4 regions of the Mesorhizobium sp. M8A.F.Ca.ET.208.01.1.1 genome follow, and region 3 is predicted to be linked to each of the others. Evidence: riboswitches for the same ligand, from Rfam matches in the RefSeq annotation. Region 3 holds a riboswitch; each other region holds the start of a gene.

Region 1 (7,747 bases), on a different contig from region 3:
ACGTGCCGCCATCGAAGCGCGGCATCGCCATGGTGTTCCAGTCCTACGCGCTCTATCCGCACATGACAGTCTACGACAACATGGCCTTCTCGATGAAGATCGGCAAGGAAAGCAAAGCCGAGATCGACAAACGGGTGCGGCAGGCCGCCGAAATCCTGCAGCTGACCAAATATCTCGACCGCCTGCCCAAGGCGATGTCGGGCGGCCAGCGTCAGCGTGTCGCCATCGGCCGCGCCATCGTGCGCAATCCAAAAGTGTTCCTGTTCGACGAACCGCTGTCGAACCTTGACGCGGCACTGCGCGTCGCCACGCGTATCGAGATCGCCAAGCTCAAGGAATCGATGCCCAACACGACCATGATCTATGTCACGCACGACCAGGTCGAGGCGATGACGCTGGCCGACCGCATCGTGGTGCTAAAGGATGGCCACATCGAGCAGGTCGGCACGCCCATGGAGCTCTACAAGAACCCCGGCAACCTATTCGTCGCCCAGTTCATCGGCTCGCCGGCCATGAACGTCCTGCCGGCCACGGTCGACAAGACGGGCAATCCGACCATCATCAGCCATGTCGGCGGCCGCAAGGCGACGGTGCCGATCGCGACGCCTGCTTCGGCAAAGGGAGCGGCGGTCAGCTTCGGCGTGCGGCCGGAAGATCTCGCGATCGCCAGTGGTGCGGACTATCTGTTCGAGGGGACGGTCGATTATGTCGAGCAACTCGGCGAGGTTCAGTTGGTCTATATCGACATCGGCCGTGCCGACCTGCCGCTGGTGACCAAGCTGCCGGGCAATGTCGAGATCAAGCGCGGCTCGACGCTACAGTTGACCGCCAATGCCGGCGACCTTCATATCTTCGATGCGGATGGACGGTCGTTCGCGCTGCACGAAGCGGAAGCAAAAGCCGCCTGAGGCCAGCCATGTCTCGACAACGCAAAAAGAGAGCAGCGGGCTGGCCCGCCGCTCTCTTTTTATACATCACGACGGCTGGTTAGTTGTTGCCGAAGAGATTGCGGTCTGCGCCGTGAGGGGCGGACTTCTGCACGTCGCCGGACGAGTTGAGCAGCTTGTAGATGGGTGAGTCGCTGTTGCGGACCGAACCCGTATGCGACGTATCGACATTGACGGTCGACGATGCAGTGGGCTGATTGGCGCCATTGGAGCCATAGTTGTCACTGCCGGCGAAAGTGCTGCCGGAGAGGGCCAGAACGGCGGCGGCAGCAATGAGGATCTTGTTCATTTCCAATACTCCTAACGTCTTGAATTCCACGAGTGGCGAGCGAGCCCGCCACTCGCAACAGGCGTCAACGGCCGAAGAGGTTGCGATCGCTACCCGGCCGGGCAGGCGCCTCGGTGGCCGGAGCCGACTTGCCGATCGATGCGGTGTTCGCGTTGTCGGTCGACGTGACAGCCGCCTGGTTGGCACCGCTCGAACCGTAGTTGTCGCTGCCGGCAAAGGCGCTGCCGGAGAGGGCCAGGACGGCGGCGGCGGCAATGAGGATCTTGTTCATTTTAGGTACTCCTGAATTTGTGGCATCCACCCCGCGCGGCAGGGTCGCCCCGCCGCAAGCCGGGGATCGGCTGTTAGTTGTTGCCGAAGAGATTGTGGTCGGCGCCCTGGGCAGGCGTCTGAGCAGCCGGCTCCGACTTGCTGGTCGAAGCGGTGTACGAGCTGTCGACAGTGGCAGCGGGGGTGGCGGCGTTCGAACCGTAATGGTCGCTACCAGCGAAGGCGCTGCCGGAAATGGCCAGAAGGGCGGCGGCAGTGAGAACAATCTTTTTCATTTTGGGTACTCCAGTATTTTTCCGTCCGTCTAGCGGCGTGTCTTGGGATTAAAATCGCGTCGTTCGGACCGCCCCGATGTGGGAGAGCACCTCTGCTGTTTCCAATCACGAAGTTGTTCAGCGTGGACCATGACCCTACCACTTGAAATTGTGCCAGTGATTTCCACATCTGTTATTTTCTGTCGTTATATCAATCAGTTAGCTAAAAATGGCACCCCGATCACCAACTGTATCGGAGGCTCGGCGTTCACACCGTCCTGCACGCACCGTCAACAGAAACGAACCGTTCGGTTCGATTTTAGAATCTGCTAATAGTCACTTTTCGAAACTGTTAACCTTTTCGCCCCCGGCAAAGGGGTCGAAAAACGGTGCCGGCGCGCCTGGCGACAGAAGGCAATTTGATGATGCGACCCCTGTCACGACGTTCCAGCATGCGTGTCGCGCCGCATGGATGCGATGTCGCTTTCATGCCGATGTCGCAAACCCTGCCGTGATTAGATCAGGCATCTCAGGTGCCGCTGCGTGACGACGGAGCGGAGAATTGGGAAGCCGGTCAGATTCCGGCGCTGCCCCCGCAACGGTGGTGGAGTTCAAGTCGCAACGGGAGACCACTGGGCGTAAGCCTGGGAAGGTGTCGCGATGGTCCGTAAGGACGACTCCAGAGCCCGGAAACCAGCCCGAGATGGCTAGAACTCGACTGATCGCGGTGGGCGGTCAAGAGGCGGATGGTGTTTGTCCGGCTTTGCGCCGATCTGCGTCCAGTCCTTCCTCAATCACCACCAGTTCAGTCCTTGAAAATGAGGACAGGACATGGACGCGCGCAACGACATGCTGAGGCTCTTGAACAGCCGCAGACAAGGCTTTTCGCTGGAACAGCCTTTTTACACCGACCCGGACTACTTCAAGCTCGACATGGAGCTGATCTGGTATCGCGACTGGCTGTTCATCGGCCATGATTGCGAATTGCCCAAGCCGGGCAGCTTCATCACCGTGCAGGTCGGCGACTATCCTATCGTGCTGGTGCGCGATCAGCAGGGCAAGATCAACGCCTTCCACAATTCCTGCCGCCATCGCGGCAGCCGCGTCTGCAACAGCGACAAGGGCATGGCCGCCAAACTGGTCTGTCCCTATCACCAGTGGACCTATGAGCTGGACGGGCGCCTGCTGTTCGCCCGCCAGATGGCCGAGGGGTTCGACAAGAGCCAGTTCGGGCTGAAGCCGGTCGCCTGCGAAAGCGTCGCCGGCTATGTCTTCATCTGCCTGGCCAAGGAGCCGGCCGACTTCGCGCCGATGCGGGCGATGATCGAGCCCTATCTCAAGCCGCACCGGCTGAGCGAGGCCAAGATCGCCTTCGAGAGCACGATCATCGAGAAGGGCAATTGGAAGCTGGTCTGGGAAAACAACCGCGAATGCTATCATTGCGCGGGCAATCATCCCGAACTGTGCAAGACCTTCCCGGAAGCACCGACCGTGACCGGCGTGCAAGGCGCCGACAGCGATCCGGAGATGCTGGCGCACTGGGCGAAGTGCGAAGCTGTTGGCCTGCCCAGCAAATTCCGCATCGACCCGGCCGGGCAATACCGCGCCACCCGCGCGCCGCTGCTGCGCGACGCCCAGAGCTACACGATGACCGGCAAGCGGGCGGTGAGGAAGGACCTGTCCGACAGCGTTTCGGCCGACCGCATCGGCACGCTGATGCACTATCACTACCCGACGACCTGGAACCACATCCTCGTGGATCATGCCGTCACCTTCCGCGTGCTGCCGGTCAGCGCCACCGAAACGGCGGTGACGACGAAGTGGTTGGTGCACAAGGACGCCGTCGAGGGTGTCGACTACGATCTCGCCGAACTCACCCATGTCTGGACCGAGACCAACGACCAGGATCGCCGCATCGTCGAGGAGAACGCTTTCGGTATCCTGTCGCCGGCCTATGAACCCGGCCCGTATTCGGAGCTGCATGAAGGCGGCGTCATCCAGTTCGTCGACTGGTATGCCCGCTTCATCGGTCCGCGCCTGGCCGAAGGCGGGCGGCCGGCGCTGCGCAGCGTCGCCTAGCGCATGTCACCCAAAAGTGTGCAGCGGTTTTGGGATCACGACATCCGCAAAATGAAAGGTATGCAGGGATGAATGCGATGACCGACCTTGGCCTCTATCGCCATCTCGACCAGATGGCGCCCTGGAACGACAGGCTGCAGGTGCTGGAAGTGACCGGTGTCAGCGACGAGGCGCCCGACGTCAAGACCTTCACCTTCCGGTCCGACAACCAGACCTGGTTCCGCTACAAGCCGGGCCAGTTCGTGACGCTGGAACTGCCGACGCCGGATGGGCCGCTGATGCGCACCTACACGCTGTCGTCGTCGCCGTCGCGGCCGTTCTCGATCGCGGTGACGGTGAAGGCGCAGGCGGGCAGCATCGGCACACGCTGGATGTTCGATCACCTGGCGCCCGGCTCGCACGTCAAGGCCTATGGACCGGGCGGCGACTTTTCACTGCACAGCCATCCGGCGGCGAAATATCTGTTCGTCTCGGCCGGCTCCGGCGTGACGCCGATGATGTCGATGCTGCGCTGGCTGAACGACTGTGCGCCATGGACCGATGTCGGTTTCGTCAACTGCGCGCGGCGCCCGGAAGAAATCATCTTCCGCAAGGAACTCGAACTGCTCGGCGGCCATATGCCTGGCCTGTCGCTCGGCTTCATGATCGAGGAGCGGTCGAGCCGCGAGGGCTGGTACGGCCATATGGGCCGCATCGACGCCATCCGGCTGCCGCTCCTGGCACCCGATTTCCGCGAACGCGAAATCTTCTGCTGTGGGCCCGATCCCTTCATGCGCGCCGTGCGCGGCATGCTCGAAGCCGCCGGCTTCGACATGGCAAAGTACCATCAGGAAAGCTTTGCCGCGCCGACCGTGGACGAAGTCCCGGCACCGTTTGCCGCGCCGGCTGAAGACGGCGCGGCAATTTCCGTCGAAGCCGCGACGCCGATCCGCTTCGCGCTTTCGGATGTCGACGCCGACTGCGTCGCCGGCCAGACCGTGCTGCAGACCGCGCGCGCCTCGGGCGTGCGGATACCGGCGGCCTGCGAATTCGGCCTGTGCGGAACTTGCAAGGTGAAGAAAGTCTCCGGCAGCGTCGAGATGAGCCACAATGGCGGCATCCTCGATCATGAGATCGACGACGGCTTCATCCTGGCCTGTTGTTCCAAGCCATTGTCGGCGCTGGAAATCGAGGCTTGATCCGCCCGTCCTTCGACTGATCCCGGAAATGTCGGCGCCTTGCCGGCAAAGGTTACCTTGCCAAGGAACGACCGAAAGTCTACAGGCGTTGTCGGTGGAAGCGGTCCTGCTGGCGGGCAGGGATGTAAAGCGGGGCAACAATGAAGCATGAATCCCATGCCTATGCGGTTGCGAGCCGGGATATCGTTTTCGAATCCTTCGATGGCGAGGCCGTGGTGCTCAACCTTGCCAATGGCAAATATTTCGGCTTCTCCGATTCCGGCAGCAAGGCGTGGCAGGTGCTTTCGTCCGGAGCGGACGCCCAGGCTCTGATCGGGCTGGCCGCGGGCGGCTCGACAATAAGCCAGGCCGAACTCGAACACTTCATATCGCAGCTGCTCGAACTGGGTTTGCTGGTGCGTTCGGAAGCGGCGGCGCAGCCACTGCCGGGCGAATTGCAAGCCGAGCTTGCCGCCACCAGCGAGCCGCTCAATGTCAGCATCCACGACGACCTCGCGGACCTGATCGTCGTTGATCCCATCCATGAGGTCGAGGAACCCCTTGGCTGGCCGGCGGTCAAGCAGGCTTCCTGATCGGCCGGCCGCAGCCGTGATGGAAGGCGCTTGATGCCGCGCGTCACGCTCGAAACTCTGCCGGACTACGCCCGGTATCTCATCGCCTCCGCTGAAGGCGCTGCCTCGCGCTATCCGACCATCCGGCGGGTTCGGCTGCCCGGGCTGGAACTGGCCGTGCATCTGGGTCACGGTGTGCTCGCCGACGCCCTGAGCCATGCATTTGTCGAGGCCGCTCACGATCAGCCGGAACCGTCCACCTGCCGCATCTTCATCGCTCATCCCGGCATCGACGGCATCCCGGAGCCGGCGCGATGGGGCGACGCGCATTTCACCGAGCACGGCTTTGCCAAACGGCTCGCCGAAGCCGGGTTACGCGGCCACTATTTCCACGATCTAGATTTCTGGCAGATCTACGATCCGCAACGTTGCGTTGGCGTACAGCTGATGGCCTCGGCCGATGCCTTTCCGCCTTGGGAGCCGGGGGCACCGGTGCGCGCCTTCCTGCATTGGGAATATGCCGCACGCGGCATGCGGCTGACCCATGCCGGCACGCTCGGCATCGATGGCAAGGGTATCCTCCTTGCCGGCTCGGGTGGAGCCGGGAAATCCGGCACCGTCGCCGCCGGCCTGCTCAACGGACTAGACAGTGTCGGCGACGACTATGTGCTGATCGATCTCGCCGGAGGCGTGACCGCGCGGCCCCTTTTCTCGACCTTGAAGCAGGACGCGCAAGGTTTCACGCGGCTGGGCCTGCAAAAGCGGCTAACGGCGCAAGGCCCGCTGAACTGGCAGGGCAAGCACATGTTTCACGTCGATGACATCGCGCCCAGGCCGGTGCCCGCGATGCTGGACATCGTTGCGCTGATGGTGTCACATATTAGCGGTGGCGGAGCAAGTTCGATCATGCCGGTGTCGCGCAGGGATGCCATGATTGCCTTGGCGCCGTCCGGCATCGCACAGATGCCGGGCGAACGCGAAAGCGGCTTTCGCTTCTTCAGCGAATTGACGCGCCGCCTGCCGTGCTTTCGTTTGTCCCTCGGCACCGACCCGGCGGAGATCGCCGGCACGATCGAGGACGTCCTGACACGAGGCGCCCGGTGAAGCTCAGCGTGATCATGCCTGTGTACAATCGCGAGCGCTACGTCGTCCCGGCGCTGCGCTCGTTGATCAGGCAGCGCGCTGACGCCGACTTCGACATCATCGTCATCGACGATGGCTCCACGGACGCCTCGGTGGAGGCCGTACGGTCGACGATGCGCGAGGCGCCCTGCATCCGCCTGTTTCTGCAACCCAATATGGGTGTCGCGAGGGCGCGCAATGCCGGGCTGAGACAGTTGCCGCCGGATGCCGGATTTGTGTCGTTCCTCGATTCCGACGACATCTCGCTTGCCGGGCGCTTCAAGGCGGATCTGGCTTGCTACGAGGCCGACCCGGGCCTTGACCTGACCTACTCCCTGATGACCCTGGCCGAGCAGATAGACGATGACACGATGGAGCCGGTAGCGGGCAGCCGCACTGTAACGCTGCGCGGCATTTCAATGAGCACCGGACTGTTCAGCCGGGCGCTTGTCGATCGCATAGGCTGTTTCGACGAGGAATTCGACCAGTGCGAGGACACTGACTATCTGCTGCGTATCTTCGAAACGGGTCCGAATTACCGTCTTCTGGAGACCGTCGCGATCTACTACAGGCGCCACGCCGGCAATATCACCCGCAAGCGCGAGGCCCGGCTCCGCGACCACATGCGGGCGATCCACAAATTGATCCGGCGACGCCGGGCGAACCCGTCCCTGCGTGAGATTCCAGGCATTTTCGAGCTCAAGAGCACGCCCGACTGGCGGGTGTTTTGATGCGGGATATCTCGCGATCAAAACGGGTGGTGCAGCAGCGGCCGCGAGGCCGAGGATGAGGCTGAGCGTGATCATGCCGGTCTACAATCGCGAGGCCTATGTCGGCGCCGCGCTGCGCTCGCTGCTCAGGCAAGCCGACGCCGCCGATCTCGACATCATCGTCATCGACGACGGTTCGACCGACGGCTCGGTCGAGGTCGTGCGCGCGATGATGGATGATCATTCCTGCATCCGGCTGTTCCGGCAAGACAACATGGGGGTGACCCGAGCGCGCAACAGCGGGCTCAGGCAGCTCAAGCCCGAGGCGGAACTGGTGTCGTTCCTCG
Region 2 (7,747 bases), on a different contig from region 3:
GCGATTGCGGTGCGCCGCGACATCGACCCGCACAACCGTTTCGTCTCGCCCTATATCGCCGATCTCTTCGGCATCGACCAATGAAAGCCTATTTCGCCTCGCTTTCGGATGCGCTGAAGCAGGCGGGCATCTTCCAACCCTGCCTGCTGCTCGACCGCGACCGGTTGGACAGCAACATCGCCCTGGTGAAGCAAAGGCTCGATCCCCGCCTCGCCGTGCGGCTGGTCGACAAGTCGCTCGCTTGCCTGCCGTTGCTTGCCCATATCGGCAAGGCGCTTGGTACCCACCGCTTCATGACCTTCCACCCGCCGATCAGCGAGGCGGTGCTGAGCGCGTTTCCGGATGCGGACCTCCTCTACGGCAAGCCGATGCCGGTCGGCGCGGCAAGGGCGGCGCTTTCCAAGGGGAACGCAGCCGGGTCGAGGGTATGCTGGCTGATCGATACACAGCAGAGGCTGACGGAATATGGCGCGCTCGCCGACGAACTCGGCGTCGAGCTGCGGATTGCTTTCGAAATCGATGTCGGACTGCATCGCGGCGGCTTCGCCGAACCGGAAGCCCTCTCGCAGGCGTTGAAGGCGCTGCCGGCCCACAAACGGCTGCGCTGCGAAGGCGTCATGGCCTATGAAGCGCATGCGCCGAATATACCCGGCCTGTTCGGCGGGCCGGCGAGGGCATTGGCGAAAGCCTCGGAACGAGCCGCCGCTTTCGTGGCGCGCCTCGGCATGGACCAGCGCCATATCTTGAACATTGGCGGCAGCAAGACAGCGCTGCTTCATCATGGCGGCGCTGCCAATGAAGTGTCGATGGGCTCGGCCTTCGTGCTGCCCGGCGATTTCGACACGCCGGGCCTCGATGGCTTTCAGCCGGCGGCCTTCATTGCGACGCCGATCCTGAAAGTGGTCGAGCCGATGCTGCCCGGCCCGCCGGCGGTTTCGCGTCTGCTCCAGGCGCTCGGCCGGTTTCCGCGCAAGGGTTGCTATCTCTATGGCGGCAAATGGATGGCCGAACCGGTGTTTCCCGAAGGCATGACGACGAACGGCCTGCTTGGCCTGTCCTCCAACCAGCAATTCATGGGCCTGCCCGCCGAGGCCGTTGTCAGGCCCGGCGACCATGCATTCCTGCGGCCGACGCAGAGCGAAGCCGTGCTGCAGCAGCTCGGACCGATCGCGGTGCTTTCCCGTGGCAGGATCGTCGACCGCTGGCCGGTGCTGCCGATGGGGTGACGTTTCGGCGTTCGCCATTGGCGCCTGCATTTGCGATGTCGTGATTCTAGGGGCTGCGCTCCTCTTCGCTCCTTCTCCTAGAATGACGAAGTTGTGAAGCGCCTCGTTGCAATGACTTTATTGACTAAGTCAACTAAATGATTGATCCTGTCCACGACAGGAGGACTGCCATGACGATCCACGACCACCCCGGCAAGGAACGCATCGACGCAGTGCGCGCCTTCAACCGCTTCTACACCCGCCAGATCGGTGTGCTCGACGAAGGCTGGCTGAAAAGCACCTTTTCGCTTACCGAGGCGCGGGTGCTCTATGAGCTTGCCCATCGCGACGGGCTCGTCGCCAGCGACCTGGTGCGCGATCTCGGCCTCGACCCCGGCTATGTCAGCCGTTTGCTCAAAAAATTCGAAGAGCGCGGTCTGGTCGAGCGCGAAGCCACCGAAGCGGACGCGCGCCGCGCCTCGATCGCGCTGACGCCGGCGGGCAGGGAAGCCTTCGCGCCGCTCAACCAGGATTCGCACGACCAGGTGCGAGCGCTGCTCGATCGACTGGCGCCCGTCGACCAGGATCGGCTGGTCAAGGCCATGCGCATCGTTCAGGACCTGCTCGGCGACAGACCCGAACCCAAGGTGCCTTACATCCTGCGGCCGCTAGAGGTTGGCGACATCGGCTGGGTCACGCGCCGCCAGGGCATGCTCTACGCGCAGGACTATGGCTGGGACGAAACCTATGAGGCGCTGGTCGCTGAGATCCTCGGCGAGTTCGTAAAGAAATTCGATCCGAAATGGGAGCGCGGCTGGATCGCCGAGCGGGAAGGCGAGGTCGTCGGCTCGGTCTTCGTCGTGCGCAAGTCGGATCAGGTGGCCAAGCTGCGGCTGCTCTATGTCGAACCGTCGGCGCGGGGCCTCGGCATCGGCAAACGGCTGGTCGAGGAATGCATCGGCTTTGCCCGCGCCAGGGGGTACAAGACGCTGACTTTGTGGACCAACGACATTCTGACCGCGGCCCGGCACCTCTACCAGGCGGCCGGTTTCAAGCTGACCGAGGAAGAGCCTCACCATTCCTTCGGCAAGGATCTGGTTGGCCAGAACTGGGATCTGGAGCTGTAGCGGCGCCTCTATGCCTTGACCGGCACCCAGATCTCCAGCCCGCCATTACCGGTGCGGGCATCGAATTCGGGCCCATAGCGCTCGAATTCCGGCGCGTCGGCGATTTCATGGCCGGAGGCCGGGAGCCAGCTGTTCCAGATCGTGTTGATCGTGCGCCGGATGGTCGAGATGTGCTCGCGATGCGTGAAAACGGCGTATTTCCGCGCCGGCACATGCACCCGGTAGAATTCCTTCGGCAGGTCGGAGAAGTCCGACACCTCGACGCCGACGACATAGTCGAAATTGCCGGCATCGTCGCCATTGAGGCAGACACCGTAGAAAACGCCTGGGACTTCGCCGGGGATGTTGCCGATATAAGGGCTGAAACGCTGCCACTGCATCGGAATGCCGGCGCTCGATTCGCAGCTGTAGCGCTCGCCGAAGCCGGCGATGAGGAAGGGTCGGCTGGTCTCGAAGCGCGGTGGTTCAAGGCTGGTGAGCAGGGTATGGTCCATCAAGATAGGCTCCACGAGATCGAGTGTCTTGGTCGAACCTTGCGCGCGCACCAGTTCCGGCGTGGTGCCGAACTGGTCGCGGAAGGCACGGGTGAAAGCCTCATGCGAGTTGTAGCCGGCGTCGAGCGCGACGCACAGTATGTCGGGCGCGCCGCCGGCGAGCCTGCGCGCCGCCTCGGTCAGCCGGCGCGAGCGCATGTAACCCATGACGGAACGGCCGGTGGCGGCGCCGAAGGCGCGCGTCACATGAAAGCGCGACACGCCGCTGCTGTGGGCGACGTCGTCGAGCGTAACAGCCTCCGGCAGATGGCTTTCGACAAACCATAGCGCTTTCTCGGTCGGGTTCATGTGCTCCTCGCATGTGGCGTCTTCACTCTGGCGCCTCGTTGCCCGGCCAGTTTGATCGAAATTGCGCATGGCGCAAAATCGAAAACGGCAACGCTGACAGGCGTGGACGCAAAGTCCGTCCGCGCCCATGCCGACGGCAGGCTTGCTCTCGTATGAGTTCTGTTATAACAAAACGAGGTATCGCCTTGCCTCGAATTCGCTCGCGGCATAGGCTGCGACTCGTGATGGTCCCCGAGCCGAAAGGCGAGGGGTGAAAAGGGAACGCGGTGAGACCCGGTTTTTGGGTCGAGGCCGCGGCTGCCCCCGCAACTGTAAGCGGCGAGCAAGATCCGGAACGCCACTGGCCGGCAAGGCTGGGAAGGCAGGATTGCGCAGAGACCCGTGAGCCAGGAGACCTGCCATCACTGAGTTGACCGGACGGGGTGTGCCGGGAGGAGACGTGGACATCGGTCTTGTCGGCCGGTCGACCAACATCCTTCCGTCGCCAGTTTTGAAAGTGACGTGAAGTTGGACGGCGCAATCGATCGTATTCAGCCCAGCCCGATGCACCAGATCATCGTGTGCACCCTTTGCCGCGACGTGCCGACCGGCGTCAGGTCGGGCGAAGGTTTGTGCGCCGAGTTGCGCTCCCGCCTCTCGGCCCAGCCTGACGTGGCGCATGGTTTCACGGTCGAGGGCGTGGCTTGCATGGCGGGTTGCGCGCGTCCCCTGACGGTGGCTTTCCAGGCACCAGGCAAGGCCGCCTATCTCTTCGGGTCGATCGACGCGCAGGCCGACGCCGCCGACCTCGTGCGATTCGCCCGGCTCTACGCTTCGCTTGCCGACGGCTGGTGCAATTCCGGACAACGTCCGCCGCGCCTGGCCGGCAAGACGCTTGCCCGCATTCCGGGGGCGGGCAAGCTGGCGGAAGGCAGTCGATGACAACGCCGCTTCTCGATGCGTGCGACCTGGGCGCGATAGCGAATGGCCGGCATCTGGTCCATGCGGTCAGCCTGTCGGTGACATCAGGCGACCGCCTTGCCATCATTGGCCCCAACGGCGCCGGCAAGACCACGTTGCTGCGCATGTTGTCCGGCATGCTCAGGCCGAGCTTCGGAGAGGTGAAGCTTGGCGGGCGGCGCCTGGACAGGATTTCGCCCGCCGAGCGGGCCCGGCATATCGCCGTCGTGGGCCAGAGCGACCAACCGGATCCGCGTTTGGCGGTGATCGACTATGTCGAGCTTGGCCGCGTCCCGCATGCCGGCCTGAGGGGCCGGAGCGAGGAACGCGACATTGTGGTGGACGCGCTGCGCCGGACCGGCCTGTTGTCGTTGCTCGGCCGGAGCATCGGCTCGCTGTCTGGTGGCGAACGCCAGCGCGCCCAGCTTGCGCGTGCCATCGCGCAGGAGCCCAAGATCCTTTTTCTCGACGAACCGACCAACCACCTCGACCCGCGCGCCCGCGCGCAGCTGCTCGAACTGGTGGCCGGCTTCGGCATGACCGTTATCGCGGTGCTGCACGATCTGACCCTGGTGGCACCCTTCGCCACCAGGGTCGCGGTGATGAACGAAGCCCGGCTGCAGGCGCTGGCGCCGCCGCACGAGGCGTTGACGCAACAGCTGATCCGCGAGATTTTCGGCGTCGACGTGTTTCGCCTGCGCCATCCCACCGAGGATCGCGAACTGACGGTGTTCGACCTTCCGAACCGCGCCTCGCCGCCATCCTGATCAACGCCCCTCATCGTCCGACACAGTTCAACTAAGGAGCAAATCCGTGAAACGCCTTGCCTTCTCGCTCGCCCTCTCGCTGCTGGCCTCGACGGCCTTCGCCTTCCCCGTCACCGTCGACAGCTGCGGCAAGCCGCTGACCTTCGACGCTCCGCCGAAGCGCGCCGTCATCCATGATCTCAACATGGCCGAGATGGCCTTCGCGCTGAAGCTGCAGCCTTCGATCGTCGGCCTGACGGGCATCAGTGGATGGTACAAGGTCGGCCCCGAATTCAAGGCCGAACAGGGTGCCATTCCCGAACTGGCGCCGAAATATCCGACCCTGGAGAACCTCGTCGCCGTCGAGCCCGACTTCTTCTTCGCCGGCTGGTACTACGGCATGAAGCCCGGCGGCGACGTGACGCCCGACACGCTCGCTCCGCACGGCATCAAGACGCTGGTACTGACCGAAAGCTGCGTCCACCTCGACAAGAGCCGCCCGGTCGCCTCCATGGACCTGCTCTATGGCGACGTCGAAAAGCTGGGCAAGATCTTCGGCAAGGAGGCAGAAGCGGAACAGCTTGTTGCCGGCTGGAAGGCGCAACTCGCCGAGATCAGCGCCAAGGTCGGCAGCGCGAAGGGAACACGCGTGTTCCTCTACGATTCCGGCGAGGACAAGCCGTTTACCGCGGGAAAATTCGCCATCCCCAGCGCCATGATCTCGGCGGCCGGCGGCGACAATATCATGGCCGACTTGGAAACGAGCTGGGGCAACACGGACTGGGAGACGGTGGCGGCGCGCAATCCGCAATTCCTCATCCTGCTCGATTATCAGGACGGCGGCGGCTACAGGAAACTGCTCGATTTCCTGAAGGCGCACCCGGCGATGAAGGAGACGGACGCGGTCAGGAACGAGCGCTTCGTGGCGCTTCGTTATGCCGAGCTGACACCAGGACCGGCGAACATCGAAGCCATCGGCCAGATCGCCAGGGCGATGCATCCGGAAGCGTTCTGATGGATCTTGCCCGAGAGCACAAATCCGGCGCGCTTTCAGGGCACAGGGCCTTCACGCTGGCCATGACGGCGGGCGCGGTGGCGCTCGTCGCTCTCGCGCTGCTGTCGATCGCTTATGGCTCGACGCTGATACCTCTGAGCGATGTCATCGCCGCCCTTGGCCGTGCCGTCGGACTGGACGAGCCTGAGATATCGGGCCCGGTCGGCAAGATCGTCGTCGACCTGCGGCTGCCGCGCACGATCCTGGCGATCTGTGTCGGCGGCGGGCTGGGCATCGTCGGCGCGCTTTTGCAGACGGTGACCCGTAACGATCTTGCCGACCCCTTCCTGTTCGGCCTGTCGTCGGGGGCCGCCGCCGGCGCGGTTTCCGTCATTACCGTGTTCGGCGACAGTTTCGGCATCTGGACCTTGCCCGTGGCTGCGTTCACTGGCGGCATCCTCGCCGCCTCCATCGTGCTTTTGCTGGTGGCGCGGGTGAGGGGGCAAGGTCCTGAGCGGCTGATCCTCGCCGGTCTTGCCGTTTCCTTCATGTTCACGGCCTTGACCAATTATCTGGTTTTTGCCGGTGACCAGCGCGCGGCTCATTCGGTCCTGTTCTGGACCATGGGCGGGCTCGGGCTGGCGCGCTGGGACAATGCGTGGCTGGGGGCGGTGGGCGCCGGCACGATCGCGGCCTACGGGCTGTGGAGCCATCGCAGCCTGGACGCTTTCCTCGCCGGTGAGAGCGCCGCCGAGAGTCTAGGCGTGCCGGTGGCGCGCATGCGCAGGACGACATTTCTCGTGGCCGCTTTCTCGACGGCAATCCTCGTCTCGGTCGCCGGCGTGATCGGCTTTGTCGGATTGATGATACCGCATCTGTCGCGGCCGCTGGCCGGTCCACTGCATCTGCGCCTGATCACAAGTTGTGCGCTGTTCGGGGCGGTGCTGCTGCTGGCAAGCGATCTCCTGGCCCGAACCTTGCTGCCGCCGCAGGAACTGCCGATCGGCATCATCACCAGCTCGCTCGGCGCGTTCTTCGTCGTCACCATGGTTGTCCGAAACCGCCTGTGAAGACGTGCCCTCCGAGCGTTGTTACGCACGGGTACACGTTCATCTGCCGCTAACCAGGATCGGATTGCAGGCCTGCCATGCGCATTTTGCCGGCTTTCATCGCGCTGTGGCATCTTGAATAGTAAGCACGCTTATTATATCTATCGCTCATGGTTTCAGATGGCATCGACAGATTGGGATTTTTGATCCACGACGTGCAGCGCCTGATGCGCAAGCGCTTTGAGGCGCGCGCCAGTGGGCTCGGCCTGTCTTCGGCGCAATGGCGGCTTCTGGTCCGCGTTGCCAAGGAGGCGGGCGTAGCACAGGCGCGGCTCGCCGAACTGCTCGAAATCGAGCCGATCAGCGTCTCACGCCTGGTAGACCGGATGGAGGAGGGCGGCTGGATCGAACGCCGCTCCGACGCGGCCGACCGGCGCGTGCGCATGATCTTCCCGACCGAGAAGGCGAACGCGGCCTATGCGGACGTCAAGAGCCTTGCTGGCGAGGTCTATGAGGAATCGCTCAGCGGCGTTTCGCCCGAAGATCGACGCGTCCTGATCCGGGCGCTGGATGTGATCGTACAGAATCTGACGGACGGCGAAGCTTCGTCGCTCGAAAAGATCAAGAGTGCGGAAGGTGCGGCAGCATGAACGCGGTAGCCAAGGTCGAAGAAAACGCTCCCAAGGTGGAGATGGAAGCGCCTGCCCAGCCGGCCGCCGCTCCCGTCGCGGTCGCTCCTCCCGTGCAGCCGGCCCCGGCGCCGAAGAAGAAGCGCCGCATCGGCCGCTTCTTCCTGATGTTCGCCTTGCCGGCGGCATTGATCGTCGGCGGCGGCTATGTCTGGG
Region 3 (7,747 bases):
CTTCTCATCGCCAGGAACGATATCGAAGCGGCCGGTCTTCCATTCCTGCTTGGCCTGCTCGATGCGCTCCTTGGACGAGGAGACGAAATTCCACCAGATGTAGCGCTTCGAACCGAGTGAGGCGCCGCCGAACAGCATGAAATGCGCCCCGGTCAACGATGATATGACGATCTCGTCGCCGGGGCGGAACACCAGCAACCGTTCCGCCGGAAAGACGTCGCCCGAAATCGAGACTTCGCCCTCCAGCGTGTAGATGGCGCGCTCTTCCGCATCGGCCGGGATTTTGACACTGGCGCCGGGCGCCAGCCGCAAATCAGCGTAGAGCGTTTCGGAATCCGCCCGCACCGGAGACCGCAATCCCTGGAAATCACCGATGACGACGCGCCCGCTGACGCCTTCGGCATCGATTTCGGGAAGCCGAAGCGCCGCTGTGTTCTCGAACACCGGCGCAACCTCTTCCTTGCCGTCGGGCAATGCCAGCCAAGTCTGCAGGCCGGAGATGGACATCGGCGCGCCGCGCAATTCCTGCGGCGTGCGCTCGGAATGGACGATGCCGCGGCCCGCGGTCATCAGGTTCACGTCGCCGGGCTCGATCACCATTTCGGTGCCGAGCGAATCGCGGTGCCTGATCTTGCCGTCGAACAGATAGGTCACGGTCGACAGGCCGATATGCGGATGCGGACGGACATCGAGCGCCTGGCCGGCGCGCAGGATCGCGGGACCCATGCGGTCGAAAAAGATGAACGGCCCGACCAGGCGCCGCTTGGCGGTCGGCAAGGCGCGGCGCACTTCGAAGCCGCCAATATCCTTGGCGTTCGGGATGACCATCAGCTCGATCTGGTCGCTGGCGAAGGCATCGCCGGCCTCAGGGTCTTTCCCCGGGAAGAAGCTCATGAACTCTCCTGGTCAGCGCTCGGTGGCTGCCTCGGCCGCATCAGGCAAAGCGGATCGCGGCCTTTGCTCTTAGTTTGGCCGCCACCTCTTCGCGATTGCGCGGATGCTGGTGGGTTTCGAGGGAATCAAGCAATTCGCGTGCGGATGCCGCGATGGCTTCGACCGCATGATCGAACGCATGCTGGTTCTGTTTCGACGGCCGCGTCGTTCCGCTCAGCTTGCGGACAAACTGGAGTGCCGCGTCGCGGACTTCGTCATTGGTTGCCGGCGGATCAAAATTGAACAGGGTCTTGATGTTTCTGCACATCGTTTCCAAACCTCCTCTGGTCCGTTTCAATCGGGACGAACTGTATCCTCAATCATGATCGTGTCCAAAAATCGGTAAGGCTGCTCGGAGCCTTAGTCCGCGTCGAGCGGCTCGGTTCCAACCGGCTTGCCATCGCGCGACAGCCTGATCTTCTCGACCTTGTCTTCGGCTGCCTTCAGCAACCGGTCGCAATGCGCCTTCAGCGCCTCGCCACGCTCGTAGATCCGGATCGACTGGTCGAGCGGCACGTCGCCACGCTCGAGATCATCGACGATCTTCTCCAGCGCGTCGAGTGCCTGTTCGAAGCTCATCGCCTTGACGTCTTCATTGATCTCACCGCTCATCATTCATCCTTTCATCAGTCGCCCGACATGGGCGGCGACCGAAAATGCCAATCCCTGCAGATCGTAGCCACCCTCGAGTAGGCTGACGAGCCGGTTGCCGCCGTGGCGTGCGGCGCGCTGCATCAACTGGCCGGTCGCCCAGTCGAAATCGTCCTCGGTCAGATTGATCTCGGCCAGCGGGTCGCGGTGGTGCGCGTCGAAGCCGGCCGAAATGATGATCAGGTCGGGGGCGAAATTGTCGAGCGATGGCAGCACGCGCGACAGGAAGGCATCGCGAAACACCTCGCTGCCGGTCTGTGGCGCCAGCGGCGCGTTGACGATGTTGCCGGCACCGGTCTCGTTCTTCGCCCCGGTGCCTGGGTACAACGGCATCTGGTGCGTCGAGCAATAGAGCACCGACGGATCGTCCCAGAAAATATCCTGCGTGCCGTTGCCGTGATGCACGTCCCAGTCGACGACGGCGACACGCTCGGCGCCGTGCCTCTTCTGCGCGTAGCGGGCAGCGATCGCCGCCGTGTTGAAGAAGCAGAAGCCCATTGCGGTGGTCTTTTCGGCATGGTGGCCGGGCGGACGGGCGGCGACGAAGACATTGTCGGCGCGGCCCGCAAAGACGTCGTCGACGGCGGCGTTGGCGGCGCCGATCGCCGTGATCGCGGCCTGCCAGCTCTTCGGGCTGGCGGTGGTGTCGGCGTCGATGTGGGCAATGCCTTCGTGGGGGATGGCGGCGCGGACACGCGCGACGAAATCGGCGGGATGCGCATAGAGGATCGTCGCCTCGTCGCCTTGCGGTGCCTCGACGCGGTCGAGCGCGGCAAAAGCTTCGTCGTCGAGCACGCGCTCGATGGCGCGCAGGCGGTCGGGCCGCTCGGGGTGACCCGGCGGGGTGATGTGTTCGAGAAAGACGGGGTGCGTGTAGAGACGGGTAGCCATCTCCCCTATCTAGTGCCCCGGCGCCGTAATGGCCATGCATGGCGGCTTGATCGCTGGGGAAAATCACGCCTGCGTTGGCGTCGCTGCGGGGATTGGCGACGCCGGGGCTTCGGCGTAAGGTGACCGACACTGCCTGGTGCCTGCCGGTCTGTTTGTTTTAGCCGCATTCTGCGACGCCAAATGATTTCACTTGGCTGCAAATGCTCCGGCGGGAGAATCGGGAACACGGTTGAATTCCGTGGCGTGCCCAACGCTGTAAGGGGGACCGCGCCGGTAAATGCCACTGTCGATGACGGGAAGGCACCGGACGCGGGTTGATCCCGAGCCAGAAGACCGGCCTGGCAGGCATCGTCATCCGCATGGTCAGGCGGATGACATCAGAGCGATGTGGGTCCTCTTGGACGCGCAAAGTTCGCTCTGAGAATTTGAACTGCTGCAATCGCAAGGGGACAAGCGATGCCGGAAGCCATGACCGCTCCAATGGGCGATGGATTTGATCAGATAGCGCGTGACGCGGTTTATCGCGCCATGTTCACGCGGCGCGATGTCCGCAGCCATTTTACATCGGAGGCGATCGACGATGCAGTGCTGGCGCGGCTGCTGCTTGCCGCCCACCACGCGCCATCGGTCGGCTTCATGCAACCCTGGAATTTCATCGTCATCCGCGATGCCGCGCGACGGGCGAAGGTGCGCGACCTGTTCCTTGCCGCGCGCGAGCAAGAACTGCCGGCAATCGAGGCAGACCGGCAGGCGCTCTACCGCAACCTCAAGCTCGAAGGCATTTGCGAAAGCGCATTCAACATCTGTATCACCTGCGACCGCGAGCGCTCGAAAGGCTCGCCGCTGGGGCGCTGGCACAACCCGGAAATGGATCTCTACAGCACGGTCTGCGCGGTGCAGAATTTCTGGCTGGCCGCGCGCGCTGAAGGCATTGGCGTCGGCTGGGTCAGCATCATCGAGGCGCAAGCGCTGAACAGCCTGCTGTCTATCCCCGATCACGTGACGCCGATCGCCTATCTCTGCGTCGGTCGTGTCTCGGAGTTCGCGCCGAAACCGGACCTCGAAACGCATGGCTGGGGCCGACGCCTGCCGCTGCCCGACCTGATCATGAGCGAGACGTTTTGCGGCCAGGGTGAGGCACCGCTCAAATCGGCGGTGGCGCGCCTCGACACCGTCGCAGGTGCGCCCGCCAGCCCCGCCGATCAGCGCGTCGCGCCGGCCATGTCCCAGCGCGAGCCGCCGAAGGTGGAGAGCGCCTTGTCCTTGAGTTCCCGGAACTTCGACGAGGCTTCGGCCAGCCTGGCGTCCCAGGCGGCATCGGGCACCTGGCCCTCGATGGTCTTGAAATAGACCTGCATCAGGCAGGCAATGGCGAATGGCTCGATGAAGGCCGCCTTGAAAGCCCAGGCAAAGACGATGGCGAGCACGAAAGCCCAGCCGGCGAGTTGCCCGGGCATGACATAAAGAATGGCGGCTGCCGGAGCCAGCATCAGCAGGAAAATCACGAAAGACACGCCCCACATGATGACCGCCAGCCAGACGGCGTTCTTGACCATGGTCTTGCCGTTCTGGGCGTAGAGCACCACGCCTTGCCGCGCCGTCTCGAAGGGCGAGGACGAATTGATGCGGATATTGTAACCGAGAATGATCTCGTCGACATAGGTCAGCGACAGGCGGATCACCGTGTTGAGGAACGAGACCAGGCCGCTCAGGCCCGGAATGGGCAGGAAGGCCGCGATGCCGCCCAGCAGGCCGGTGATGGCGCGGATGGCGCCCTTGACCAACTGGTCGACGACGAAAAGGATGTTCGCCTCGGCAAAGCGCTCGGTCACAACCTCTTTCGCGTAGGCGATCTGGTTCTGGCCGTCGGGAACGTCATGTCCGTCGATCAGATGCACCATGACGGCGATATGGCCTGCCTTGACGACGTAGAGGATGTATTCGCGCAGCCAATAGACAGCGATCGAGACGACGCCGAATCCGACCACGCCGCCCCAAAGGGCAAAGGACAACGGTCCGTCGGGATCGGTGGAGATATGGCCGACGCCATAGCCGACCGAGGCACCGGTGCCGGTGGCCATGATGTAGGCCAGTGTGATGCCGAAATAGACGATCATGCGAAAGACAATGAAAGGCCAGGTCCGCATCATGATGGACACCGACCTGCCGATATCGAAATCCCACATGCCCCGAATCCCCCAGAGGTGGCTGTGGAGGATGCGCCCAAACCGGCTATTGTCAATTGCGGGCGGTGGCGGAAGCGCCACGGCGGCTCAGTTTGGCCGTGCTTCCGGTTTCTCGAGCAGGCCTTCGAGCAATTGCTTGAACGCGGCCACAACCTTCCTCGACGTCGCTTCGGGATCGTTCGAGTTGGCGATCCGCTGTGCGGCCTGACTGCTCGCACCGTTGATCAACCGCGCCGCCGTTTCGGGATCGACGCCCGGCACCACCATCCCCTCCTGTTGCAGCGCCGTCAGATGATCGGTCATTGAACCGACGCAGGCATTGGCATTCGACCATTGCGCCGGATCGCCCAGCACGGCCGGGCCATCCCGGAACATGATGCGCTGGATTTCCGGCTCCAGCGCCATTTCGATGTAGGTCGTGCATTCGTCGACGAAATGCTGCCAGCGGGTCGGCGCCCTCGACGCGACCTCATTCACCCGGGCGGCCATTTCCGCGTCGATCTCGGCGATAACCGCCTGCAGCAGCCCCTTCTTGTCGCCGAAATGATGATAGAGGGCACCGCGTGTCAGCCCGGCCGACGCGGTGAAATCGTCCATCGACGCTTCGGCGTAGCCAATGGTGCCGAAAGCCTGGCGGGCCGCCGTGATCAGCTTGGCTCGCGTCTCGGCAATCATCTCCTTGCGGGGTTTGTGCATGGTTCTGGACCTATTCACATACGCCTCGTATGCCAATTGACATACGCTACGTATGAACTATCTGACATTCATACGCATCGTATGTAATTGTCGCTTCATCCTTTGTCGAGGAACCCGCCATGCAAAACCCCTATTCGGAAATCTTTCGCGCCCCCGGAGCCAAAGGCTTTGCGGCCGCCGGCTTCCTGGCGCGCCTGCCGATCGCCATGGCACCGATCGGCATCGTGGCGATGCTGTCTCAGACGCGTGGCGAATACTGGCTGGCCGGCGCGGTCTCGGCGACTTTTGCGCTGGGCAACGCTTTCGTGGCGCCGCAAATATCAAGGCTGGTGGACCGTCTGGGCCAGACACGCATCGTGGTCCCCACCACCATCATCACCGTGATCGCCTTCGCGGTTCTCATCGTGGCAGCCAATCAGGATTGGCCGGTCTGGACGCTGTTCGTCTCGGCACTGGCGGCCGCGGCCATGCCGAGCATGCCGGCAATGGTGCGCGCCCGCTGGACCGAGATTTTCAGAGGACGGCCGCAGATGAATACCGCCTTCGCCTTCGAATCGGCGGCGGACGAGCTGGTCTATATTGCCGGCGCCTCGCTGTCGGTGGGACTCAGTGCGGGCCTCTTTCCTGAAGCCGGCGTCCTGGTCAGCACCGTGCTGCTGGCCATCGGTTCAACGGCTTTCATCCTGCAGCGCTCGACCGAACCGCAGGTGCGGCCGGTGGACCGTGCCACGAGCGGCTCGGCAATAAGGCTGCGGCCGGTGCAGATCATCACCCTTGCCTTGATTTTCATCGGCGCGACCTTCGCGACGACGGAAGTGAGCACGGTGGCCATCACTGGGGAATTCGGCCAGCCGGGCGCCGCCAGCCTTGTCATCGGCGTCTATGCGCTGGGATCGTTCGTGCTCGGCATCATCGTCGGCGCCCTCAACCTGCAAGCACCGCTGCAACGCCAGTTGGCAATCGCGGTCGCCCTTGTCGCGCTTGGCACGCTTTTGCCGCTCACCGCCGGTACGGTGCCGCTGCTGGCGCTGACCGTGTTCATCAGCGGCGTGGCGATCTCGCCGACCTTCATCACCGCCTTCGGCCTGATCGAACGGCATGTGCCGGAAGCGATGCTGACCGAAGGCATCACCTGGGTGATGACCGGCATCGGCATCGGTATGGCGCTCGGTTCCTTCGCCGCCGGCGCGGTGGTGGATGCGTTCGGCGCCCAGAACGGGTTCTGGGTTTCGGTTGCATCAGGCGTTATCGCATTGGTTACGGTGCTGCTCGGCCAGCGCAGCCTCGCCACCCACGAATGCGAGTTGGAAGGATGCGAGGCGGCAATCCCTGCCGAATGACCGCCAGGGTTTGTTGAGCTCAGATAATCTCGGTTTTGGCGATATGAATGCCAAAGCCTTCGAGGCCGACATAGTGGCGCTCGCGTGAGGCGATCAGGTTGATCGAGGAAATGCCGAGATCCTTCAGGATCTGGGCGCCAAGCCCGATCTCGCGCCATTCGCTCTCGCGCCGGCGCGCCTCTTCATGGTCCTCGCGGTCGCCCGACATCGGCCGATTGCGCTCCTGGTGGGCGACGCCGACCGAGCCCTCTCTGAGATAGACGATGACGCCGCGCTTGCGTTCGCCCATCGCCTTCATGATGGCGTCGAGCCGGTGGCTGGTGCCGAACACATCGGTCACCACGTCCTCCGAATGCAGCCGCACCGGCACGTCCTCCCCGTCGCGGATGTCGCCGAAGACGATGGCGACGTGATGCATCGTGTCCCAGGGCAGCGTGTAGGTGAAGACCTGCGCCTTGCCGCCCAGCGTTTCGATGTCGGAGCAGGCGACGCGCTCGACCAGCGTTTCCTTGCGTTGCCGGTAAGCGATCAGATCGGCGACCGAAACCTGCTTCAGGCCGTGTTCCTCCGCGAAAGCCTGTACCTGCGGGCCGCGCTTGACGGTGCCATCGTCGTTGACCAGTTCCGAGATGACGCCGATTGGCGGCAGGCCAGCGAGCTTGCACAGATCCACGGCCGCCTCGGTATGGCCCGAGCGCATCAAGACGCCGCCTTCACGCGCGATGAGCGGGAAGATGTGGCCGGGGCGGACGAAATCCGAAGCGCCGACATTGCCGTTGGCAAGATTGCGCACGGTCAGCGTGCGGTCGTCGGCTGAAATGCCTGTCGTCGTGCCGTGCTTGAAGTCGACGCTGACGGTGAAGGCGGTGGTGTGGGCCGAATCATTGTCGGCGACCATCGGCGCGAGGTTCAGCCGCTTGGCTTCTTCGCGCGGCATCGGCGTGCAGACGATGCCCGACGTGTTGCGCACGATGAAGGCCATCTTCTCCGGCGTGCAGTGGACGGCGGCGACGATCAGGTCGCCCTCGTTCTCACGCCCATCATCGTCCA
Region 4 (7,747 bases), on a different contig from region 3:
TCGGTGTAGAGCTTGAAGTGGTGGATCAGCGCTTCCATCGAACGCTTCATCGCCTGGCGCTTGGGCGGCACCACCTTGCCGTCGAGGTTCGACACCGGACCGGTGCTTTCCTTGCCGAGCAGAAGATCGACGCACTGGCGCATGATCCGCGCCGACTGGCGCATTTCTTCCATACGCACGAGATAACGGTCGAAGCAGTCGCCATTCTTGCCGATCGGGATGTCGAAATCCATCTCGGAATAGCATTCATAGGGCTGCGACTTGCGCAGATCCCACGGCGAGCCCGAGCCGCGCACCATGACGCCCGAAAAGCCCCAGGCCCAGGCATCGGCCAGCGAAACGATGCCGATATCGACATTGCGCTGCTTGAAGATGCGGTTGCCGGTGAGCAGCTTGTCGAGATCGTCGAGCGATTTCAGGAACGGGTCGATCCATTTGCCGATGTCCTCGACCAGCTGCCGCGGCAGGTCCTGGTGGACGCCGCCAGGCCGGAAGTAGGCCGCATGCATGCGCGAACCTGAAGCCCGCTCATAGAACACCATCAGCTTTTCGCGCTCGACGAAGCCCCACAGCGGCGGCGTCAGCGCACCGACGTCCATCGCCTGCGTCGTCACATTGAGGATGTGCGACATGATGCGGCCGATCTCGCAATAGAGCACGCGGATCAGTTGGCCGCGCCTCGGCACCTCGATGCCGAGCAGGCGCTCGGCGGCAAGCGCGAAGGCATGTTCCTGGTTCATCGGCGCGCAATAGTCGAGCCGGTCGAGATAAGGCACCGCCTGCAGATAGGTCTTGGCCTCGATCAGCTTCTCCGTGCCGCGATGCAGCAGGCCGATATGCGGATCGACGCGATCGACGACTTCGCCGTCGAGCTCAAGGACCAACCTCAATACACCATGCGCCGCAGGGTGTTGAGGTCCAAAGTTGATGTTGAAATTGCGGACGGAGGTTTCAGCCATTCTGGCGCCTCAATTCGTCTTGGCTTTTTCGTCCCCGGGCAGCACGTAATCGGTGCCTTCCCAAGGGGAAAGAAAATCAAAATTGCGGAATTCCTGCTTGAGCTCGACCGGCTCGTAGATGACGCGCTTGGCTTCGTCGTCGTAGCGCACTTCGACGAAACCGGTCAGCGGGAAGTCCTTGCGCAGCGGATGGCCTTCGAACCCGTAATCGGTCAGCAGGCGGCGCAGGTCCGGATGGCCCGAGAACAGCACGCCATAGAGATCGTAGGTCTCCCGCTCGAACCAGTCGGCGCCGGGATAGACGCCGGTGACCGACGGCACCATCGTCTCCTCGTCGGCCTGCACCTTGACGCGGATGCGGACATTCTGCTTCGGCGAAAGCAGGTGATAGACGACGTCGAAGCGCTTGGCCCGCGACGGATAGTCGGCGCCGCAGACATCGATGATCGAAATGAACTGGCAGCGCGCATCGTCGCGCAGGAAGGTCATTACCTCGATCAGGTTTTGCGGCTCGACGTGAACGGTAAGCTCGCCATAAGCGAGCACAGCGTCGCTGAAGCGGCCAGGCAGCTTCTCGCCGAGATAGGTCGACAGTTCGCTAAGGGATGCGGCCATGGATTTACCGTTCGATCGTGCCGGTGCGGCGGATCTTCTTCTGCAGGAGAAGAATGCCGTAGAGCAGGGCTTCGGCGCTCGGCGGGCAGCCGGGCACATAGATGTCGACCGGCACGACCCGGTCGCAGCCGCGCACCACCGAATAGGAATAGTGGTAATAGCCGCCGCCATTGGCGCAGGAGCCCATCGAGATGACGTAGCGCGGCTCCGGCATCTGGTCGTAGACCTTGCGCAGCGCGGGCGCCATCTTGTTGGTCAGCGTGCCGGCCACGATCATGATGTCGGACTGGCGCGGAGACGCGCGCGGCGCGACACCGAAGCGCTCCGAATCGTAGCGCGGCATCGAGGTGTGGATCATCTCGACAGCGCAGCACGCCAGGCCGAAGGTCATGAACATCAACGAGCCGCTGCGCGCCCAGGTGATCAGCGCCTCGGTCGAGGTGACCAGAAAACCCTTGTCGGCAAGCTCATTGTTGATTTCGAGGAAGAAGGGATCGTCCTCCCCCACCGGCCTGCCGGTGTTGGGATCGATGATGCCCTTGGGCTTTGGCGCGACGAGGGTACCTGAACTGTCGTTCAATCCCATTCCAGCGCTCCTTTTTTCCATTCATAGGCAAAGCCGATGGTCAGCACTGCCAAAAACACCATCATCGACCAGAAGCCGAGCATGCCGATCTTCGAGAAGGACACCGCCCAGGGAAACAGGAAGGCCACTTCGAGGTCGAAGATGATGAACAGGATCGACACCAGGTAGAAACGAATGTCGAACTTCATGCGGGCGTCGTCGAACGAGTTGAAACCGCACTCGTAGGCGGAAAGCTTTTCGGGATCGGGGTTGCGGTACGCCACCAGGAACGGCGCGACCAGCAGCGCCAGGCCGACCACCAGCGCCACGCCGATGAACAGGACGATGGGCAGGTACGAACTGAGGAGTGCGTTCATGCAGCGGCTTTCCGTTGGCGCCAATCCACGTTGATTACAGCAGCGGACCTTAATGCGGAAGCGTGACAGTTTAACCGCTGAACCGTTTTAAGGAGCCTATGCTGCAACGCGGCGAGGGTTAGCGCAGCACTTCCAGCGAAGCAAGTCAAACCTTGTTCAAAACAACGAGCTGGACGGCATTCCGGGAGAAACTGGTCTCATAGGCTCCTGTTTGATTTCCTTCTCTTTTTACTCCACTTTTCTCTCCTGACAGGGTTGCCGCCAAAACCCTGCTAGCATGGGCTGGAATCACCCATCACACCTTTGTCAAAGCACCTCAGAGTGACGCCTGCATGAAGGAAAAGATCTCGCTTGCCGCCGCCCGGCGCATCGCGCTCGCAGCCCAGGGGTTTCTCGATCCCCGCCCCGCCGGCACACCCGACCGCCGCCATTTCGCCCGCGTCCTGTCCCGCACCGGCCTGCTGCAGATCGATTCCGTCAGTGCGGTGGTGCGTGCCCACTATATGCCGCTCTATTCGCGTCTGGGTCCCTATCCCGTCGCCTTGCTCGACAACGCCGCCGTGACGCGCAAGCGCACGGTGTTCGAATATTGGGCACACGAGGCCTCATTCCTGCCGGTCGAGACGTACCCGCTGATGCGCTGGCGCATGCAGCGCGCCGAGCAAGGCGATGAAATGTATCTGGGGCTGGCCAAATGGGGCCGTGAGCACGCTGCCTATATAGAAGAGATCTACCGCCAGGTCGTCGATCGTGGCCCGATCGCCGCTTCGGCGCTGGAAGGCCAGAAAGGCTCCGGCGGCTGGTGGGGTTGGAGCCACGCCAAGCACGCCTTCGAATGGCTGTTCTGGGCCGGCCGCATCACCACGGCGCACCGGCGCGGTTTCGAGCGCTTCTATGACCTGCCCGAGCGGGTGCTGCCGCAAGCGATCCTCGACCTGCCGGTACCGGCGGCCGAGGATGCACATCGCGAATTGCTGCGCATTTCCGCCCGCGCCCACGGCATCGCCACATCAGGCGACCTGCGCGACTATTTCCGGCTCTCCCCCGCCGACATGAAAGGCCGGCTCGAGGAACTGGTCGAACTCGGCGAGTTGTTGCCGGTCCGTGTCGAGGGGTGGGACAAGCCAGCTTACCTTCATAGGGATGCGCGTTTGCCACGCAAGATCGAGGCCCGCGCCCTGCTGGCGCCGTTCGATCCCGTCGTCTTCGAGCGCTCGCGCTCGGAGCGGCTGTTCGATTTTCACTATCGCATCGAAATCTACACCCCGGCCGAGAAGCGCCAATACGGCTACTATGTCCTGCCCTTCCTGCTTGGCGACAGGATCGTGGCGCGCGTCGACCTCAAAGCCGACCGGCCGGCCAGTGTCCTGCGCGTCCATGCCGCCTATGCCGAGCCCGGCGCGCCGCCTGAAACCGCCGCTGAACTTTTCGAGGAATTGAAGCAGATGCAGGGCTGGCTTGGGCTTGAACGCATCGAAGTGACGCCTGCCGGCGACCTCGGCCCGGCGCTGTCCGACATCGCGGTGTCGTAAGCTCGCGTTGACACCGCTGCCCGCAAGAGCCTAAATCCGATCCAGACGGTCTCCTCTCGGCAAAGGGAGGAGCCAAGAGGGAATGCGGTGCGGGCCGAAAAGCCCAAATCCGCGGCTGTCCCCGCAACTGTAAGCGAAGAGCCAAGGCCGAAAGCCACTGGGATTGTCCCGGGAAGGCGGCTACCCAAGGCGATGACCCGCGAGCCAGGAGACCTGCCGTCTGGAATGCAAGAATCCGATCGCCCGGCGGGTTTTCCGGGCAAGGAGCCTGATTTGGATCGCGACAGCAGTTTCTCGGCTGAAACAACGGACATTTCGTCCGGCGGGGATGATTCCCTGGCCGGCATCACTGTCATCGTCTGCGCCTCCTGTCGCGACGAGACCGGTTCCGACGCCCATCCCCGGGCCGGCGAACTTCTGGCTGAAGATACCCGCCAAGCCGCCTCGGGCGAGCAAATTCGCATCCGCACGGTCGAATGCCTCGGCAATTGCAAGCGCAGGCTGAGCGCCGCGATCCTGCGCGACGGATGCTGGAGCTATGTGTTCGGCGACCTGACCACAACCAGCGGCGCCGATCTCGTCGCCGGCGCGAAACTCTTCGCCACCTCGACCGACGGCCTCATTCCCTGGCGCGGCCGGCCCGATAGCCTCAAGCGCGGCCTCGTTGCCCGCATCCCTCCTCTCGACATGCTGAAGGACTTGATATGACCGCTCCAAATTCGGCCGGCAATCTCTCCCGCGTTCCCTGCACCGTCGTTACCGGCTTCCTCGGCGCCGGCAAGACGACGCTGGTCCGCCATCTCCTGGAAAATGCCGGCGGCAAGCGGATTGCCATCATCGTCAACGAATTCGGCGATATCGGCATCGACGGCGAAATCCTCAAGGGCTGCGGTATCGACACCTGCCCCGAGGAAAACATCGTCGAACTGGCCAATGGCTGCATCTGCTGCACCGTCGCCGACGATTTCGTGCCAGCGCTCGACCAGATCCTGTCGCTGACGCCGAAGGTCGACCACATCCTGATCGAAACCTCCGGTCTCGCCCTCCCCAAACCTTTGGTCCAGGCGTTCCAGTGGCCGACGGTGAAAAGCCGCGTCACCGTCGATGGCGTCATCGCCGTGGTCGACGGTCCCGCACTTGCGGAAGGCCGCGTCGCCAACGACATGGAAGCCCTGCAGGCGCAACGCGCCGGGGATGAAAGCCTCGACCATGACGATCCGGTCGAAGAGGTGTTCGAGGACCAGATCGCCTGCGCCGACCTGATCATCCTGTCGAAGAGCGACCTGATGGACGCCGAGGGCTCGGCCCGCGCCAACGCCATCGTCAACGAACACTCCGCCCGCGCGGTGAAGATCGTGCCGACGTCGCATGGCAAGGTCGATCCCTCGGTGCTGCTCGGGCTTGGTCTTGCCGTCGAGGACGACATCGAGAACCGCAAGTCCCATCACGACGGCGCATTCGACCACGAGCATGACGACTTCGACACATTCATCGTCGACATTCCCTCGATCGCCAATCCCGACGATCTGGCAAAACGTGTCGCAGAGGCCGCCGAACAGGAAAACGTGCTGCGTGTAAAAGGCTTCGTCGAGGTCGGCGGCAAGCCGATGCGGCTCCTGCTGCAGGCCGTCGGCCCACGCGTCAATCATTACTATGACCGTGCCTGGAGCGCCGAGGACGACCGCCGCTCGCGCCTGGTCGTCATTGGTCTCAAGGGGCTGAACCGTCCGGCGATCGAACGTATCCTCGCCGGCTGATTTCAGACACGGACCGCGATGCACATCCTCACCACGACCTCCGCTTCGCTTGACGACCTCGCCGAGCCTGTCGATCTCAGGCAGACGCCGGCGGATATCGTGGCCTTGTCCTTCACCGACAGCGATCTCGCCGGACTGGCGGCGGCGTGGAAGGCGGACGCCGACCGCCTGCCCTCCATGCGGCTTGCGGCACTGCGCGACCTGCGCCATCCCATGTCCGTCGACCTCTGGATCGACAGCGTCGCCCGCCATGCCAAGGTCATCCTGGTGCGCATCCTCGGCGGCAACGACTGGTGGCGCTATGGCTGCGACCAGCTGGCGGTGATTGCCCGTGAGCGCGGCATCAAACTGGCGCTGCTTCCGGGTGAAAGCCATGACGAGGATCTCAGGCTGATCGAAGCCTCGACGCTGCCACGCGCCGAACTCGACGGCCTGCTTGGCTATTTCCGAGAGGGCGGCCCGGCCAATATGAGCGCGCTGGTTCGGAGGCTGGCAGGCCTGGCTGGACAGGATACGTCCGTCGCCAGTCCGGTCAGCGTGCCGAAGGCCGGTTACTATCAGTCTGGATTGGGGGTCGCGGAGGAGCCGGACCTTTCAGATGTCGGCGCTCCCATCGTCCCTATCCTCTTCTACCGCTCGATGCTGCTCGCGGCCGACGTTGCCCCGATCGATGCGCTGGCCGAGGCCTTGCGCTCCCAGGGACTGGCAGCGGTCCCGATCTTCGTTTCCAGCCTTAAGGATCCTGTGTCCCTGGCGTTCGTCGAAAATGCCATCGCATCGCTGAAACCTGCCGCCATCATCACCGCGACCGCCTTCGCTTCGGGCGCCGAACCCGGCGTCGAAACCCTGTTCGACCGCGCCGGCGTACCCGTCTTCCAGGTCATCGTCGCCACCACGCGCCGCGATGTCTGGGAAAACAACCAGCGCGGCCTGGCGCCGGCCGACCTTGCCATGCATGTCGTGCTGCCCGAACTCGACGGCCGCATCCTTGCAGGCGCCATTTCCTTCAAGGGCGAGAGCGATGTCGATCCGGCGCTTGGCCACCGTGCGCTGGCCAACCGGCCGGAACCGGATCGTGTGACGCAGGTGGCTAAGCGCGTTGCGGCCTTCATCCGCCTGCGGGAGACATCGCGCGCAGAGCGCAAACTGGCGATCCTGATTCCCGATTATCCCAGCGCTCCTGGCCGCACCGGATATGCGGTCGGGCTGGATGTGCCGTCCAGTGTGCTGGCGATGCTGCACGACTTGAGCGAACAGGGCTATGCCGTTGAGGGGATTCCGCAAACACCGCGCGCGTTGCTGGATCTGCTGGAGCACGGCAATGATCGATTGGGGCTCGACGACTATGGTGCCTTTTCTATTGAGCTTCCGACATCGGCAATTGCCGCGGTAGACGCCGCGTGGGGCAGAGCAGATCAGGAGACAGGTTTGCGCGAGGCGCCCCCCTCTGTCCTGCCGGACATCTCCCCCACACGGGGGGAGATTGTGCCCGCATCTCCGCTTTCGCCAATCTCGAAGGTTAAAGAACGGGCGCCGAAGTTGCCAATCTCCCCCCTCGTGGGGGAGATGTCCGGCAGGACAGAGGGGGGCGCTCAAGCGCCAGCCTCAGCAAACTTCCCCTTCCGTGCCGCAACCTTCGGCAACATCACCGTGGCACTCGCCCCTGATCGCGGCCGTTCCGCCGATCGCCGCGCCGATTACCACGACCCGACACTGCCTCCGCGCCACGCCTTGATCGCCTTCGGCCTCTGGCTGCGCAAATCGCTCGGCGTCCATGCCTTGATCCACGTCGGCGCCCACGGCACGCTGGAATGGCTGCCCGGCAAGACCGTCGCGCTTTCGCAAAACTGCTTCCCCGAGATCGTGACCGGGTCCCTGCCCGTCATCTATCCCTTCATCGTCTCCAATCCAGGCGAGGCGGCGCAGGCCAAACGGCGCATCG

The links. Region 3 has a riboswitch for cobalamin ahead of bluB (5,6-dimethylbenzimidazole synthase). Riboswitches for the same ligand answer to the same signal wherever they lie in the genome.
Region 1: it holds a riboswitch for cobalamin, as region 3 does, so the genes downstream of both, EN851_RS24030 (aromatic ring-hydroxylating dioxygenase subunit alpha) here and bluB (5,6-dimethylbenzimidazole synthase) in region 3, are expected to answer to the same signal.
Region 2: it holds a riboswitch for cobalamin, as region 3 does, so the genes downstream of both, EN851_RS08770 (DUF1636 family protein) here and bluB (5,6-dimethylbenzimidazole synthase) in region 3, are expected to answer to the same signal.
Region 4: it holds a riboswitch for cobalamin, as region 3 does, so the genes downstream of both, EN851_RS01585 (DUF1636 family protein) here and bluB (5,6-dimethylbenzimidazole synthase) in region 3, are expected to answer to the same signal.

What each region holds. Positions count from the first base shown of each region.
Region 1 covers NZ_SRUT01000006.1:12,437-20,183, forward strand. Annotated here, with positions in the region: gene ugpC (sn-glycerol-3-phosphate ABC transporter ATP-binding protein UgpC) at 1-908, shown strand, start outside; gene EN851_RS24015 (DUF680 domain-containing protein) at 988-1,236, opposite strand; gene EN851_RS24020 (DUF680 domain-containing protein) at 1,301-1,507, opposite strand; gene EN851_RS24025 (DUF680 domain-containing protein) at 1,581-1,781, opposite strand; cobalamin riboswitch at 2,275-2,477, shown strand; gene EN851_RS24030 (aromatic ring-hydroxylating dioxygenase subunit alpha) at 2,592-3,839, shown strand; gene EN851_RS24035 (hybrid-cluster NAD(P)-dependent oxidoreductase) at 3,917-5,017, shown strand; gene EN851_RS24040 (PqqD family protein) at 5,158-5,589, shown strand; gene EN851_RS24045 (serine kinase) at 5,623-6,672, shown strand; gene EN851_RS24050 (glycosyltransferase family A protein) at 6,669-7,421, shown strand; gene EN851_RS24055 (glycosyltransferase) at 7,477-7,747, shown strand, end outside.
Region 2 covers NZ_SRUT01000001.1:1,704,899-1,712,645, reverse strand. Annotated here, with positions in the region: gene EN851_RS08790 (D-arabinono-1,4-lactone oxidase) at 1-84, shown strand, start outside; gene EN851_RS08785 (DSD1 family PLP-dependent enzyme) at 81-1,226, shown strand; gene EN851_RS08780 (helix-turn-helix domain-containing GNAT family N-acetyltransferase) at 1,397-2,332, shown strand; gene EN851_RS08775 (AraC family transcriptional regulator) at 2,341-3,174, opposite strand; cobalamin riboswitch at 3,383-3,592, shown strand; gene EN851_RS08770 (DUF1636 family protein) at 3,682-4,095, shown strand; gene EN851_RS08765 (ABC transporter ATP-binding protein) at 4,092-4,880, shown strand; gene EN851_RS08760 (ABC transporter substrate-binding protein) at 4,927-5,874, shown strand; gene EN851_RS08755 (iron ABC transporter permease) at 5,874-6,923, shown strand; gene EN851_RS08750 (MarR family transcriptional regulator) at 7,073-7,552, shown strand; gene EN851_RS08745 (HlyD family secretion protein) at 7,549-7,747, shown strand, end outside.
Region 3 covers NZ_SRUT01000003.1:501,942-509,688, reverse strand. Annotated here, with positions in the region: gene EN851_RS19165 (pirin family protein) at 1-894, opposite strand, end outside; gene EN851_RS19160 (DUF2277 domain-containing protein) at 935-1,201, opposite strand; gene EN851_RS19155 (exodeoxyribonuclease VII small subunit) at 1,294-1,545, opposite strand; gene EN851_RS19150 (histone deacetylase family protein) at 1,549-2,475, opposite strand; cobalamin riboswitch at 2,650-2,832, shown strand; partial or broken gene bluB (5,6-dimethylbenzimidazole synthase) at 2,932-3,510, shown strand; gene EN851_RS19140 (hypothetical protein) at 3,678-4,661, opposite strand; gene EN851_RS19135 (TetR/AcrR family transcriptional regulator) at 4,749-5,357, opposite strand; gene EN851_RS19130 (MFS transporter) at 5,477-6,697, shown strand; gene ribB (3,4-dihydroxy-2-butanone-4-phosphate synthase) at 6,717-7,747, opposite strand, start outside.
Region 4 covers NZ_SRUT01000001.1:322,212-329,958, reverse strand. Annotated here, with positions in the region: gene EN851_RS01610 (NADH-quinone oxidoreductase subunit D) at 1-959, opposite strand, end outside; gene EN851_RS01605 (NADH-quinone oxidoreductase subunit C) at 969-1,574, opposite strand; gene EN851_RS01600 (NADH-quinone oxidoreductase subunit B) at 1,579-2,160, opposite strand; gene EN851_RS01595 (NADH-quinone oxidoreductase subunit A) at 2,151-2,516, opposite strand; gene EN851_RS01590 (winged helix-turn-helix domain-containing protein) at 2,849-4,048, shown strand; cobalamin riboswitch at 4,078-4,284, shown strand; gene EN851_RS01585 (DUF1636 family protein) at 4,322-4,756, shown strand; gene cobW (cobalamin biosynthesis protein CobW) at 4,753-5,805, shown strand; gene EN851_RS01575 (cobaltochelatase subunit CobN) at 5,824-7,747, shown strand, end outside.